Regions from separate parts of the Bacillus sp. GM2 genome, predicted to be linked through region 1. Evidence: riboswitches for the same ligand, from Rfam matches in the RefSeq annotation. Region 1 holds a riboswitch; each other region holds the start of a gene.
The links. Region 1 has a riboswitch for S-adenosylmethionine ahead of ACVC9U_RS13040 (bifunctional homocysteine S-methyltransferase/methylenetetrahydrofolate reductase). Riboswitches for the same ligand answer to the same signal wherever they lie in the genome.
Positions count from the first base shown of each region.

Region 1 (3,544 bases):
TGGGGTGCCGTGATGCTTAGAAATTCATTGCACCCTTCATAGGCCTCGCCGCCGAAGTCAGCGGCGGACAAACCGGCATTCTGGATCATCGTTCCCATCGCACCGTCAAGGACGAGGATTTTTTTCTTCAGCTGGTCATTGATGTTAGACATTTGTTTTCTCCTTTTCTTTCTGGTGGATATATGCCGTCAGCTCGACGGTTAAATCAGACCGCAAAAACGGTGTGATCAGATAAATGCCGTTGAACAGGTCGCACGCCGCATCAAGCAGGGAGCGGGCGATCGCGAGCCCTTCCTCGGCCTGTTTTTGTTTGTCATTTCCAGCCAGCGCCATCTTTTCGCGGATTGAATCGGACAGCTTGATACCGGGGATTTCGTTGTGGATGAATTCCGCGTTGCGGCTGCTGGTCAGCGGCATGACGCCGATATAGATCGGTGTTTCAAGATGCTTTGTTTCCTCGTGGATTTTGATGAGCTGCTCCTCTGAATAGACAGGCTGGGAAATGAAATAGTCTGCGCCGCAGGCGATTTTTTTCTCAAGCCGTTTCACCGCTTTGTCAATGTGTCTGACATTCGGATTGAAGGCGGCCGCCACTGAGAAATTTGTTTTCTTGCCGAGCGGTTTACCCGAATATGACAAGCCTTCGTTAAACTGTTTGATCAGGCTAATCAAATCGAACGATGTCAGGTCATAGACGGAAGTCGCTCCCGGAAAGTCGCCGATTTTCGACGGATCGCCGGTAATCGCCAGCACGTCTGACAGCCCGAGTGTATCGAGCCCCATTAGATGGGACTGCAGGCCGATCAGGTTGCGGTCTCTGCATGTGATATGGATCAGCGACCTCATATCGAGGCGCTGTTTTAAGAGCGCGCCGCAGGCGACATTGCTGATCCTCGGTGTGGCAAGCGAGTTGTCCGCCAATGTCAGTGCATCGATTCCGGCTGATTGAAGTTCCTCAGCGGCGTGCAAAAATTTATCAAAGTTTAATTGTTTTGGAGGATCGAGCTCGACGATAATGGACCGTTTCTGCTTGGCCAGATCGTCAAGAACGGGCTCTGTCCTTTCATTTTGAACGGCAAGCGCCGCTTTCTTTCTAATTTTCACGCGCTTTTCGGTGACTGGAGGAAGCCCTTTGACCGCCTCAGCCATCGCCCTGATGTGGTTCGGCGTCGTTCCGCAGCAGCCGCCGATGATCCGTGCGCCTTGATTGCGGAATTCCTCCGCGCTTTCCCTGAAATATTCATCATCCGTCTCATAAACAAGCCTGCCTTCGACAAGGGACGGGAGGCTGCTGTTCGGATAGACGGAAAGATAGGCGTCTTCTAAAAGCGGGACTTCTTCAAGCGCTCTGATCATATGATAAGGGCCGAGGCGGCAGTTGATGCCAACGACGTCTGCGCCGAGGGATGCCAGCTGCTTCAGGCCGTTCGCAAGCGGGGTCCCGTCCTGAAGAACGCCTTCTTCGTGCATTGAGACATTCAAAATGACCGGCAGCTCGGTTTCCTTTCTGGCAATCTTTAAAACTTCGCGCGCTTCTTCTAAATCGTAATAGGTTTCGAGCAGAAGTCCATCCGGCTGCTCATTTAACAGAAGATAGAGCTGTTCGCGGAAGCTTCTTTTAATGTCCTCGAGAGAATACGAGTTTTTGTTGAACGTCCGGATTCCGCCGAGCGTACCGAGAACATAAGCAGAACCGGCGGCGGAGCGGGCGAGACGGACCGCTTTTTCGTTGATTTGTTTTGTTTCGTCTTCGAGTCCGTATCTGGACAGCTTGATGAAGTTTGCGCCGTACGTATTCGTTTGAATGATATCGGCGCCGGCCTGTACATACGCTTCGTGGACGCGTCTCACTTCTTCGGGCTTGGAGATGTTCAGTTCCTCAAAACACCTGTCGATCCCGTAGGAATACAGAAGTGTGCCCATTGCGCCGTCCGCAATTAACGTTTTGCTTTTTATATCCTCCAAAAAACCCATCGTTTTCCCCCTTAAGCATTTTTGATAAACAAAAAAGTCTTCTGTGAAGCAGAAGACTTTTCATCGACATTTGTCCGTCTTCTTATCTTCCAAGCAGACTGCTTGCTGGATTTAGCACCTTGGTCATGAATATTCATTCACCGGTTGCTGAGGCTTCATCGGGCCAGTCCCTCTGCCTCTCTTGATAAGAACAGCTATTCAGTTTCTATTGATTACTTTTACTCAATTTACCGAAAATCGGAGGAATAATCAACAGTAAATTAAGAATTTATCGAAAATTTATAAATTGAACATCAATCGGCAGGTCGGCTTCTCTCACCATCGCAATGATTTGCTGAAGGTCGTCTTTATTTTTTCCGGTTACGCGGACTTGATCGTCCTGCACTTGCGATTTAACTTTCAGACCCGATTTTTTTATCAGGTTATTGATTTTTTTTGCGTTTTCTTTGTCGATGCCCTGAACTAGTTTTCCGCGCTGTCTGACCGTACCGCCCGAAGCGTTCTCAAGCTTTGAGTATTCGATGTTTTTCGTCGGGACGTTCCGCTTGATCAGTTTGCCGACAAGCACGTCTTTCAGCTGGTTCATTTTAAATTCGTCGTCCGATACAAGAACGAGCTCGTCTCCTTCGAGTGTGATGCTGCTTTTTGACCCTTTGAAATCATAGCGTGTGCCGATTTCCTTAAGAGCGGTCTGGATTGCGTTTTGAACTTCAGGCAGTTCAACCTTTGAGACGATATCAAATGAGCTTTCTTTCGCCATGTGAAAAACCTCCATCCATTTTACTTATGAGTCAATTATAGTAGAATAAGGTGAAACTTCCAATATCGAGCGGTTTGTCTGGCCGCGATCCGGCAATAATTTGAACATTGGAGGAATAATAAGAAAAAGAAAAACAGGCGGATAAGAAAGGAAGAAACAGTATGAAACCAGGACAGCAGCTAACATTGAAAATAGATCATAAAGCCGATTACGGTTACTTTTTGACGGACGGCGAAACGGCGGTCCTTCTGCATCAGAGCGAGATCACCGAGGATATTGAAGACAGAGAGGAGGTCGATGTCTTTTTATATGTCGATCATGAAGATCGCCTGGCAGCTACGATGAGAAAGCCGATCATCAGCGCTGAACAGTACGGCTGGGTGGAAGTCGTTGATGCCGTCAGCGGCATGGGGGTTTTCGTCGATGTCGGGCTCTCCAAGGACGCCCTCGTTGCGACAGAGCATCTCCCGCCGTATGAATCAGTATGGCCGCAAAAAGGGGACAGGCTGTACTGTATGCTGAAAATCACGGGGCACGGAAGGATGTTTGCCAAACCGGCGCCGGAGGATAAGATCAGCGAGCTGTTTACTGAAGCTTCACCCGGTTTGATGAATAAAGAGCTCACCGGGACGATCTACCGCTTGATCGCATCAGGCTCTTTTATGATTTCCGAAACCGGCATCAGAGGCTTTATCCATTCTTCTGAGCGAAAGGAAGAGCCGAGGCTCGGCGAAAAGCTGACCGCAAGGGTGATCAAAGTAAAAGAAGACGGTTCTGTTAATCTGTCGCTTCTGCCAAGAAAGCAGGATG
Region 1 is NZ_JBRKSZ010000007.1:2,350,332-2,353,875, reverse strand. It holds gene metH (methionine synthase) at 1-152, opposite strand, end outside; gene ACVC9U_RS13040 (bifunctional homocysteine S-methyltransferase/methylenetetrahydrofolate reductase) at 145-1,974, opposite strand; SAM riboswitch class I at 2,054-2,165, opposite strand; gene ACVC9U_RS13035 (YajQ family cyclic di-GMP-binding protein) at 2,243-2,734, opposite strand; partial or broken gene ACVC9U_RS13030 (CvfB family protein) at 2,876-3,544, shown strand, end outside.

Region 2 (3,544 bases), 240 kb from region 1:
GAAATCGCCGAATCCCGCATGCTTCAGGCCGAGCCCCTCACATTCCCGCAGTAAATAATCGCGCGCGATGCACAAGTCGGAACATTTGGCAGCTTCAACATCTGTAACAGAGTCCCCGATCATGACAATAAAATCGTCCCGGCCTTTCAGCCGGCGGATGATGGAAGGCTTGCAGCAGCCGCATTCATTTCCGCAGCCGCCGTCACACGGATACGGCCAGCGGATCTCGATATTGCGTCCTGAGAAGCCGGCCTCATTGCAGTAAATACGTTCCTTTTCGACAATTCCTTCAAGCAGAGGATAGACGAAAAAATCCATCCCTCCGCTCACGACGTAAAACGGAAGACCCTTCTCATCCAGAAAAGAGACCAATTCCTTAAACCCGGGGCGGATCTCGGCTTGTTTCAGTACATATGCCGTAATGTCTTCTTTCAGGCTTGTCGGCAGCAATTGAAACATTCTGCCGACTCCGTCCTTAATCGATATGTCCTTGGACAGAACCCCGTCTTTTAAAGCGAGCCACTCTTCTGGAGCGAATTGTTTCATAATGCTGATGATGTTGTCGTTTGTTGTGATGGTTCCGTCAAAATCGCAAATGATAAGCGGCTGCCTCATACAGAAACCTCAACCCTTCCCCATTTTTCAAGGGCGAGCTTCAAATCGGGAGAACGCTTTGCTTTTTCTTCGACAGGCTCCGCTTCCAGGACGGCATCAATGATCGCCCGAAACGCTCTTCCTCCTCCTGCCGCTCCGTTTGGATGACCGTGAATCCCCCCGCCTGCGTTGATGATATGGTCAATGCCGAAGTCTTTCATCAAGAGCGGGACCATGCCGGGGTGAATACCGGCCGACGGGACGGCGAATGTCGGTTTAAAAACGTCTTCCTTCGTGCATTCATCGTATATGGCAAGCGCATCCCGCTTCGGCAGAGCAACGCCTCCGTACGGTGAAGGGAACAGGCTGAAATCAGCACCCGCATACCGGTTCAGCTTGCCGAGCAAGAGCGAATGGGAAAAACCGTAATGCGGCGACGAAGTGAGTGCGCCGCTTACTGCCGGGTGCGCCATGATCGGCAGCGGGATGTCGTCGTCTTCCGCAAGGCTTTGCAAAACATCGAGCCCGTAGGCGAACACATTCAGCAGCAAAACATCGGCTCCGAGCTCGGCCGCTTTTCTCGCCTTCGATTTCAGCTCCATTGTCCTGCCCGTCAGGTTGACGGCATACAGCGTTTTGCGCCCTGTTTCTTCAAAAGCTGCCTCAAGCACTTTCTTTCCTTCCGTGATTCGTTTTTCAAAGGGTGCACTGCCTGTTTCGAATAAGATTTCATCGTCCTTGATCAAATCCACTCCGCCGAGCGCCTGGTGCCTGAGCTGTTCCTTCAAGTCTTCCATATCGCGGCCGATGACGCCTTTAAAAATGCTCATCAGCAGCGGCCTTTCAAATTCGCCGATTTTTTTCCGGATCCCGTATATGCCGAATTTCGGACCAGGCAATGATTGTTTAAAAGACTGTGAAAACTCCAAATCCGCCAATTTAATTTTTCCGTCAAGAGACAGCTTTCCAAAAACGGACGTCAGCACAGCGGGAATGTCGCTTGTAAAATTGGCTTCCGGATAAGCGATGGTGACTGTTGCCTGTTTTTCCCCCCGCGCGCTTTCTGTTTCTTCGACCTTGACGACGCGTCCTTTATGCTTTTTCAGCTGTTCCTGCTTTAAGAGCGGCAGATCTGTCCACGACCCGACCGTCAGTCCGATCGCGATTTGCTCGGCCCGCTTTTCTGCGTCACACCCTTGATCTGTCAAAACATATGTTGCCAAAAGTTCACTCATTCTGTAGCTCCTTCCTGCTTCATGCATATAAAAAAACCTCTTTTGCTGCTTTAGCTAAAAGAGGTTTCGCATTTCAGGTTCGAATCCTTATCTCTCAGCGTCAGCTGCAAGAATTAGCACCGTGCTTAAAAAGTCGGTTGCCGGGCTTCATCGGGCTTGTCCCTCTGCCTGCTCTTGATAAGAATATTGATTTTATAAATTATTTTGAATTATCCCATCGTTTCTCCCGGTTGTCAATGACTGTCGCCGGTCTTTTTGAATATATTCAGCCTGGCAATACGCGAAGCCGCTTCCCGGAGCCGCTCTTCGCTTGTCAAGAGGCCGACTCTCACATACCCTTCTCCGTGTTTGCCAAAGCCGATCCCGGGCGCTGTGACGACATTCGCTTTTTCGAGAAGCAGATCGGAAAAAGCCTCGGATGTATACCCGGCAGGGACAGGCATCCAGGCGAAAAAAGAACCTTGCGGAGCATCCGCGTGCCAGCCGATTTCACGGACCGCACGAATCCATACATCCCGCCTTTTTTCGTAGCGCTCATTTTGCTCCTTGACACACGCTTGGTCTGATAGAAGCGCGGCTGCCGCGGCGTCTTGGACCGCTTTAAAAAGGCTGACATACATATGGTCCTGATAAAGGTTCAGCGCTTCGATCACAGAGGCGTTGCCAACTGCAAACCCAACCCGCCATCCAGCCATATTATACGTTTTGGAAAGCGTGTAAATTTCGATTCCTGTGTCTTTTGCCCCCTCCGTTTCGAGAAAGCTGACAGGCCTCTTGCCGTCGTAGCCAATCGCACCGTAGGCAAAATCGTGGATGACGCAAATCCCGTTCGACTTGGCAAACCGGACAGTCTCTTCGAAAAAAACAGGTGTGGCTTGGGCACCGGTTGGATTGTTCGGATAATTTAAATACATGAGCTTCGCTTTTTCTTTCACTTCCTTCGGAATCCGGCTGTAGTCAGGCAGAAACTGATTGTCCGCTGTAAGCGGCATCGTTTCCATGTTCGCTCTTGCCAGTTCAACGCCCGACCAGTAGTCGGGATAGCCGGGATCGGGAACGAGCACGGCATCCCCCGGATTTAACAAACATTGCGGAAGCTCGACAAGACCGGCTTTTCCGCCGAACAATACAGCGACTTCACGTTCGGGATCGAGCTCTACGCCGTATTCCCTTTGATAGAACGCGGCTGCCGCCTCCTTGAGTGAACGGCTGCCGCGAAAGGAGGAATACTGATGGTTTTCAGGGTTGCGGACGGCTTGTGCCATTGTATCAACGATGTGATCCGGTGTCGGCTGATCGGGATTTCCCTGACCGAGATTGATGACATCATGGCCGGCGGCGATTTTTTCATTCACCTTTTTCACCAAGGAAGCGAAAAACTGCTCAGGCAGCTGTTTCAACACATCTGAAAGCTCAAATTTCATACGATTCACCCGCTTTTGAAAAATTCTTGAAATGATAGTCCATCATCATATATTGTTAAATGTAAAATGTAAAGAAAAAAATGAGGTGATCCAGATTGAAGCTGACAATTTCATGCCTGCAATTCGATATCGCATACGGCAATCCTTCTGAAAATTTTAAAAAAGCGGAGCAGCTGATCGAACAGGAAAGCCGAAATGCGGATGTCCTTCTCCTTCCCGAGCTGTGGACCACGGGTTATGATTTAAAAAATCTCGGCTCCATCGCAGATGAAGAAGGCAGGCAAACGAAGA
Region 2 is NZ_JBRKSZ010000007.1:2,105,796-2,109,339, forward strand. It holds gene mtnX (2-hydroxy-3-keto-5-methylthiopentenyl-1-phosphate phosphatase) at 1-615, opposite strand, end outside; gene mtnW (2,3-diketo-5-methylthiopentyl-1-phosphate enolase) at 612-1,829, opposite strand; SAM riboswitch class I at 1,914-2,013, opposite strand; gene ACVC9U_RS11705 (pyridoxal phosphate-dependent aminotransferase) at 2,063-3,253, opposite strand; gene ACVC9U_RS11710 (carbon-nitrogen family hydrolase) at 3,349-3,544, shown strand, end outside.
Region 2: it holds a riboswitch for S-adenosylmethionine, as region 1 does, so the genes downstream of both, mtnW (2,3-diketo-5-methylthiopentyl-1-phosphate enolase) here and ACVC9U_RS13040 (bifunctional homocysteine S-methyltransferase/methylenetetrahydrofolate reductase) in region 1, are expected to answer to the same signal.

Region 3 (3,544 bases), 250 kb from region 1:
ATCATCTCCCTCGCCGGTCTGTTTGTGATCACAGTGGCTGCGGGAATCGTTGCGAATGAATTCAGCTGGGGAACGGTGAAGCTGCTTGTCATCAGGCCGATCAGCCGCTTTAAAATTTTGCTGGCAAAATATTTGACAGTTCTGCTTTTTGCATTGGCTTTGCTCTTCATTCTGTTTGCAAGCGCAGGAATAACAGGCCTAGCTTTATTCGGGGCAGGCGACGGCAGCCAGGTTCACTTGGTGTATGCCGGTGGAACAGTTGAAGAAAAAAGCCTGCTGTTGCACTTGGCCGGCAGCTATTTGCTGAATTCAATTTCGCTTTTGATGATGGCGACAATGGCCTTTATGATTTCAGCTGTTTTCAGAAACAGCTCGCTCGCCGTAGGTATTTCGATTTTCCTATTGGCTATGGGCGGAACGGTGACAAACCTGCTCGCGACGAAATTTGATTGGGTGAAATATATCTTATTTGCCAACACTGATCTCACTCAATACTTTGACGGATCTCCGCTTGTTTCAGATATGACGCTGGGATTCTCGATTGCGGTGCTCGCTGTCTATTTTATCGTTTTTCATGTGCTCGCTTTTGGTGCATTCACAAAAAGAGACATCGCTTCATAAGCGGTATTCACGAAAAAGCCTCACGCCGGTTTCCGGGCGTGAGGCTTTTTTAAATAAAATATAAAAAGACTGCTGACATTCGGTCAGCAGTCCTGTATGAAGATCAGCGGTTCACAGCTTACGCTTTTGTTACGTTAGCAGCTTGTGGTCCGCGGTTTCCTTCAACGATTTCGAAAGATACAGATTGGCCTTCTTCCAAAGTTTTGAAGCCTTCGCCTTGAATAGCAGAGAAATGAACGAATACATCGTCTTGTCCTTCAACTTCGATGAATCCGAAACCTTTTTCAGAGTTAAACCATTTTACTTTACCTTCTAGCATGAAATTTCCTCCTAAAGCGATAACGCTTAAATTCACTATTCTTGCTCTAAAACAAACTTCCAAGACGAAAACTCTTACAAAACTTTCTTCTTAAAGATAGTTCGAACAAAAATAATTACCTTTACTTTACCAGTGTTTAAGCGAAATTACAACTGCTAAACACAATTTTTTTAAAAAAAGTGAAATTTAATGATCAGGGTGAAAAATAAAGCATTGAAAAGAGAGTTTTTGAAATTTTCACGAATCTGATTGACAACATTTCAAAGAAGCTGTAAAGTTAGGTAAAACTTCATGCAACAACACTTCTTATTCAGAGAGGCGGAGGGAATTGGCCCTATGAAGCCTCGGCAGCGGGTTCTGCAAACAGCAGAATACTGTGCCACATCCAACAAGCCGTATGGGCTTGGAAGATAAGAAGAGAGCGGACCCACTCCATTTACTTCGTGTCGTCTAAGGCTTCTTCTTATTTTTTAAGAGGAAGCCTTTTTTGTTAGCCAAAAAGAGGAGGAAGATCATCATGATTACATTTGAAGGCGTTGAAAAGGTCTATGAAAGCGGCGGACAGAAGGTTCATGCGCTCAATGGAATCGACCTTCATGTGGATAAAGGGGAAATATACGGCGTCATCGGATTCAGCGGTGCAGGGAAAAGCACGCTGATCCGCTGTGTGAACTTCCTTGAAAAACCGACGGCCGGAAAGGTTTTCGTCGGCGGAAGAGACTTAATGTCCTTGTCGAAAGCTGAGATTCGCACTGTGAAAAGGAAGATCGGCATGGTGTTTCAGCATTTTAACCTGTTAAATTCAAAAACGATTTTCGCTAATGTCGCAGAGCCGCTCGCACTTGTCAAAACGCCGAAAGCCGAAATCAAGCAAAAAGTGACGGAGCTGCTCCGTTTTGTCGGACTTGAGGATAAAGCCCGCGATTATCCGGATCAGCTTTCGGGCGGCCAAAAGCAGCGCGTCGGGATTGCCCGGGCGCTGGCGACAAATCCGGAGGTTCTGCTCTGCGATGAAGCGACATCCGCGCTTGATCCGCAGACGACCGGCGATATTTTGAAGCTGCTGAAGCGCGTCAACGAACAATATAACATCACGATACTGTTAATCACCCATGAAATGAATGTGGCAAAAGAAATCTGCGACAAAGTCGCGGTCATTGAAAAAGGAAGGATCATTGAATCAGGCAGTGTGTTTGACGTATTTTCCGCGCCGGAAACCGAAACGGCGAAAAGCTTTGTCAAATCAGCCATCGACCACGAGATACCTGAATCGATTCAAAAATTAAATGTGAAGCACCTCTACCAGCTTCAATTTGTCGGCGAATCTTCCGGGAAGCCATTTCTTTCGCAAGTGGCAAAGCGGTTTGACGTAGAAGTCAACATTCTGCACGGAACGATTACAGAGCTTCAGGGAATTCCGTTTGGCAGCATGACGGTTGAACTGCAGGGGGAAGACGGTGAAATCGGGCGGGCGCTCGAATATATACGCAGAGAAAACATTCGCATCAGGGAGGTATAAGCATGCTTGTTACATATGACCAAATCATTGACGCACTGGTTCAGACGATTCAAATGACGGTTTTTTCTCTTTTATTTTCAAGCGTGATCGGCATTCCGCTCGGCATTTTGCTGGTTGTCACAAGAAAGGGGCATCTGCTTGAAAATCCGGCAGTTTTTACGGTTGTCAATATGATCATTAACATTTTCCGGTCCGTTCCGTTTATCATTTTGATGGTTGCTTTAATTCCGGTGACAAGGCTGATTGTGGGGACGTCCATCGGCACATCGGCAGCGATTGTTCCCCTGACTTTTTATGCCGGGCCTTACATCGCAAGGCTCGTCGAGAACTCTCTGCTTGAAGTCGACCCGGGAGTTATTGAAGCCGCTGAAGCAATGGGAGCGACTCCGCGGCAGATCATCTTCAGGTTTCTGATTCCGGAAGCGCTCGGCTCACTTGTGCTGAGTTTTACGGTGGCAACGGTCGGATTGGTCGGAGCGTCGGCGATGGCTGGTGCGATAGGCGCCGGCGGTCTGGGGGATTTGGCGATCACATACGGCTATCAAAGATTTGACACGATGACGATGATCATCACGGTTGCAATTCTCGTCATCGTTGTGCAGGGATTGCAGACATCCGGAAACGTTCTGTCAAAAAAATTGAGAAGAAGATAAACAAAGAGGGAGACGGCTATGATGAAAAAATTTGCATTTGTTGTGATCTTATTGCTGCTTGCGGGAGTGATCGCGGGGTGTGCGGCAGACTCTGATGCGAAAACGATTAATATCGGCATCAGCGGAACGGATACAAGAATCTGGGACTTTGTGAAGAAAAAAGCCGAGAAAGAAGGCTTAAAGCTTGAAATCGTCAAATACTCCGATTATGTTCAGCCGAACCAGGCTTTGGCGGGCGGTGACATAGACGCCAACGCTTTTCAGACGATATCTTACTTTAATGCATTCAAAAAGGAACGCAATCTTAAACTATCGCCGATCGGCACAACGATCATCGCTCCGATGGGCATTTATTCCGAGAAGTATGATTCGCCTGACGATATACCAAACGGCGCGGAAATCGCTGTTCCGAGCGAAGCGACGAACATGGGC
Region 3 is NZ_JBRKSZ010000007.1:2,601,987-2,605,530, reverse strand. It holds gene ACVC9U_RS14265 (ABC transporter permease) at 1-621, shown strand, start outside; gene cspB (cold shock-like protein CspB) at 740-940, opposite strand; SAM riboswitch class I at 1,244-1,357, shown strand; gene ACVC9U_RS14255 (methionine ABC transporter ATP-binding protein) at 1,458-2,459, shown strand; gene ACVC9U_RS14250 (methionine ABC transporter permease) at 2,462-3,112, shown strand; gene ACVC9U_RS14245 (MetQ/NlpA family ABC transporter substrate-binding protein) at 3,134-3,544, shown strand, end outside.
Region 3: it holds a riboswitch for S-adenosylmethionine, as region 1 does, so the genes downstream of both, ACVC9U_RS14255 (methionine ABC transporter ATP-binding protein) here and ACVC9U_RS13040 (bifunctional homocysteine S-methyltransferase/methylenetetrahydrofolate reductase) in region 1, are expected to answer to the same signal.

Region 4 (3,544 bases), on a different contig from region 1:
TATTTATCTTATAATTATGTCTATGTCAAAACAAACTTACTGCCGCCCGCTATCAAACAAGATTTGCAGGAAGAAAGACTTCCCATCGGGAAAATCATTGCAGAACTGGAGTCAAGGCGTGAAATTTTCAGCACGGGCGACTGCCAGGGAAAACATTTCACACACCTTGTACCTGTTTCGGCAGACCGGACATATGCTTTTAAAAAATATCAGATCATCAGCGGCCGACAGTGCATGTTCTATGTCTGCGAGCTGTTCGATTTAGAAAAAATCTGCGAACTGACGCCGGGCTGAATCATGCCCGTCAGCTGCCGCTTTATGAAAGAGCTTCCAAAACCTCCCCAATCCTTCTTCCCTCAAAACAAAAACCCCTGCGAAACAGGGGCTGTTATTTATTGATACACCGTTTTCGGAACGGCAACGACCGGATTTCCGGCAGCATAAGGGGCTACATCGTATTGCTGGAAGACGATCGCAATGCCGTCTTTTGTGTAATAAAAAGCCGTGTTTTTACCAAGGACGATGTCTTTCTTCTTCACATCCGGGAAGAAAATGTCGCTGTGTTTTTGAATATAGTTGTAAATGTATGTTTTTGTCTTATCCATTTTCGATTTTGTATTTAGGATGTCTGATAAATACACCCGTTTTTTAGAGGCAAGGTCATAGTTGAAAGAGCGGACTGCCGTATTTCCGTGCGCTCCGCCGGAGTAGACGTAATTACTTGTCAGGATGCTCAGCTTTTGGCCGGTCCGGTATTTCACTTCAAAGGACGTTTGGTAATCGGTTTGGTATCCGTGCTGTTGACCGTCTTTCTTGTTTTTTACATAATCTTTGTAGGACTGCTCAATATAACGTTTAAAATCTTTGTTGATCTTATTTTGGAGAGATTTGGTGCTTACATTTGAAACCTGCGGGTATTTCAAAGCCTTAACGTTTTTGTAAGTATGGCTCGTGACCGTCGGCTTTTTTTCATTTGCCGCGTATGCAGAAGGAAGTGCGGCCGCACTGTACAGCGCAAAAAACAATATCCCTGTCATCAACATACCTAACGCTTTAAACACTGTTTTTATGTTCATAAGAACCCTCCTTAATCTTTCATTGTTTATCATACCCACTTTGAAATCAGGTACACATGATAGACCGGTGAACTCGATAAAAAGTTTCAGTTTTTGAAAAATATTCTAATTCAATGCGATTCACATGTATTTTAGAGATTTGGAGTCAGACGATCGACAGCTCCAATATGAAGCATATCAACACATCCTGTCCTTAACCGAAAAAGAAGTCGATTGGGCCTATTAAGTATGGGATCAATTAATAAAAGATCTTGATGGTAAAGACAATCATAAAGCGCAATTTCTCTATCATTGAGCATTAGTGACCCGGAAAACAGAATGCTAAGTGACGTATAAAATTTGGAGAGTCGGATTGGCAGGGGATCAACAGCGGAAAATAGTCGTCAAACACCTCGTTGATTGTTTTAACGGCTGCCTTTACGAAAAAAATTACACGCTGATTCGATTTGATATGATCTAAAGCCTTAGACACTTATACGATCCTTGAAGGATGACGATATCAAAAGCACTGCCGCCGGTTTAATCGCAGAAGAAGAGATTGAAAAATATCAAAAAAAGTACAAAACCGTCTGGAAAAATACTCGAATAAATTAAAAATGCTCTTTTATTAACCATTGACATTTTTATAAAAAGTATTAATATTAAAATTATTAAAAAAATCGCATAAAAAGGTTTTCCTTATCAAGAGTGGTGGAGGGACTGGCCCTGTGAAACCCGGCAACCGCTGTCTATGACAGAATGGTGCTAAATCCTTAAGAGCATGTTCGTGCTCTTGAAGATAAGGAGGAGATTGAATATATCAAGCTCTTCCTTATCGGGAAGGGCTTTTTTATGTCTATAAAGAAAGAGGGATGAAGCATGACACAATCAACTGATGTACTGAAGCAAACGCCTGGAAGAAAAATCGGACCGTACAGAGCTGATCAGGTGGGAAGCCTTTTAAGGTCTGAGCCCGTAAAAAAAGCGCGTATTCAAAAAGCGAACGGTGAAATTAGCGCTGAGCAACTGCGCGAAGTCGAAAACGAAGAGATTAAGCGCATTGTCGAAAAGCAAAAAGAAATTGGCCTTAAAGCCGTTACTGACGGGGAATTCCGCAGGTCATGGTGGCATTTCGATTTTCTTGAAGGACTTGATGGCGTAGAAGGATACACAGCGGACAAGGGCATTCAATTTCATAATGTTGAAACGAAGCCGCGAGGTATCAAAGTAACAAGCAAAGTCGATTTTACAAACCATCCGATGCTGGAAGATTATCAATTTCTTCATGATATTGCGGGCACACATACGCCGAAAATGACGATTCCGAGCCCGAATATGCTGTTTTTCAGAGGAAAACTTGGAGAAAGCCCGTACAAGGATCTGGATGAGTTCCATCACGATGTCGCGCAGGCTTACAAAAAAGCGATCCGCGCATTTTACGACGCCGGCTGCCGCTATTTGCAGCTGGATGATACGGCCTGGTCGGTATTTTTCTCAGACAAAGGACATGAGCAGATCAAAGCATTCGGCCGCCAGCCTGATGAACTGCGCCAGTCTTTCGCCAACACGATTAATGAAGCAGTTGAAGGACGCCCGGACGATTTGACGGTCACCATGCACATCTGCCGCGGCAACTTCCAATCAACATGGGTGGCGGAAGGCGGCTACGATGCGGCTGCTGAAACGATTTTCGACGGACTCAATTTAGACGGACTTTTCCTTGAATTTGATGACGAGCGCTCCGGCGGCTTCGAACCGCTTCGCTATGTCAAACGGAAAGACTTGCAGGTCGTCCTCGGCCTCATCACATCCAAATTCGGTGAGCTTGAAAACCCGGATGCCATTAAGCGGCGCATCGAAGAGGCTTCCCGCTACGTCGACCTGAACCAGTTGTGCCTAAGCCCGCAGTGCGGCTTTGCCTCCACAGAAGAAGGCAACCTCCTGACGGAAGAGCAGCAATGGGAAAAACTGCGCCATGTCGTCGAGATCGCTGAAGACGTATGGAAATAACATCTCATATTTGAGACATGCCTAATGACGGCATGTCTCTTTTTTTTTGCCCCTTTATACAATTTAAAATTCCTTCTTGATTTGTTCATAGTTTGATCATATTTGGCTTCTATAATGCTCTTTAGTGAGGTGATCGAACAATGATTAAAAAAAGGAAAATCGATATATTCCTGGTCTTCATTCTTGTATTATCCGCAGCATTAAACTTGTACGGCATCTGGAATAGTGACACAGACAACGCCTACTATACGGCGGCCGTCGAAAGTATGACCCAAAGCTTTCATAACTTCTTTTACGCATCATTTGATCCGGCAGGCTTTGTAACAGTTGATAAACCGCCTGTCGCACTCTGGATTCAGACAGTTTTTGCACTTGTGTTCGGCGTGCACGGCTGGAGCGTCGTTCTCCCTGAAGCCATTGCCGAAGTGATTTCCGTAGCACTCTTGTACTTTATTGTAAAACCTACTTTTGGCAAAACG
Region 4 is NZ_JBRKSZ010000008.1:1,160,417-1,163,960, reverse strand. It holds gene ACVC9U_RS20540 (chorismate--pyruvate lyase family protein) at 1-294, shown strand, start outside; gene ACVC9U_RS20535 (DUF3298 and DUF4163 domain-containing protein) at 393-1,076, opposite strand; SAM riboswitch class I at 1,752-1,861, shown strand; gene ACVC9U_RS20530 (5-methyltetrahydropteroyltriglutamate--homocysteine S-methyltransferase) at 1,935-3,065, shown strand; gene ACVC9U_RS20525 (glycosyltransferase family 39 protein) at 3,206-3,544, shown strand, end outside.
Region 4: it holds a riboswitch for S-adenosylmethionine, as region 1 does, so the genes downstream of both, ACVC9U_RS20530 (5-methyltetrahydropteroyltriglutamate--homocysteine S-methyltransferase) here and ACVC9U_RS13040 (bifunctional homocysteine S-methyltransferase/methylenetetrahydrofolate reductase) in region 1, are expected to answer to the same signal.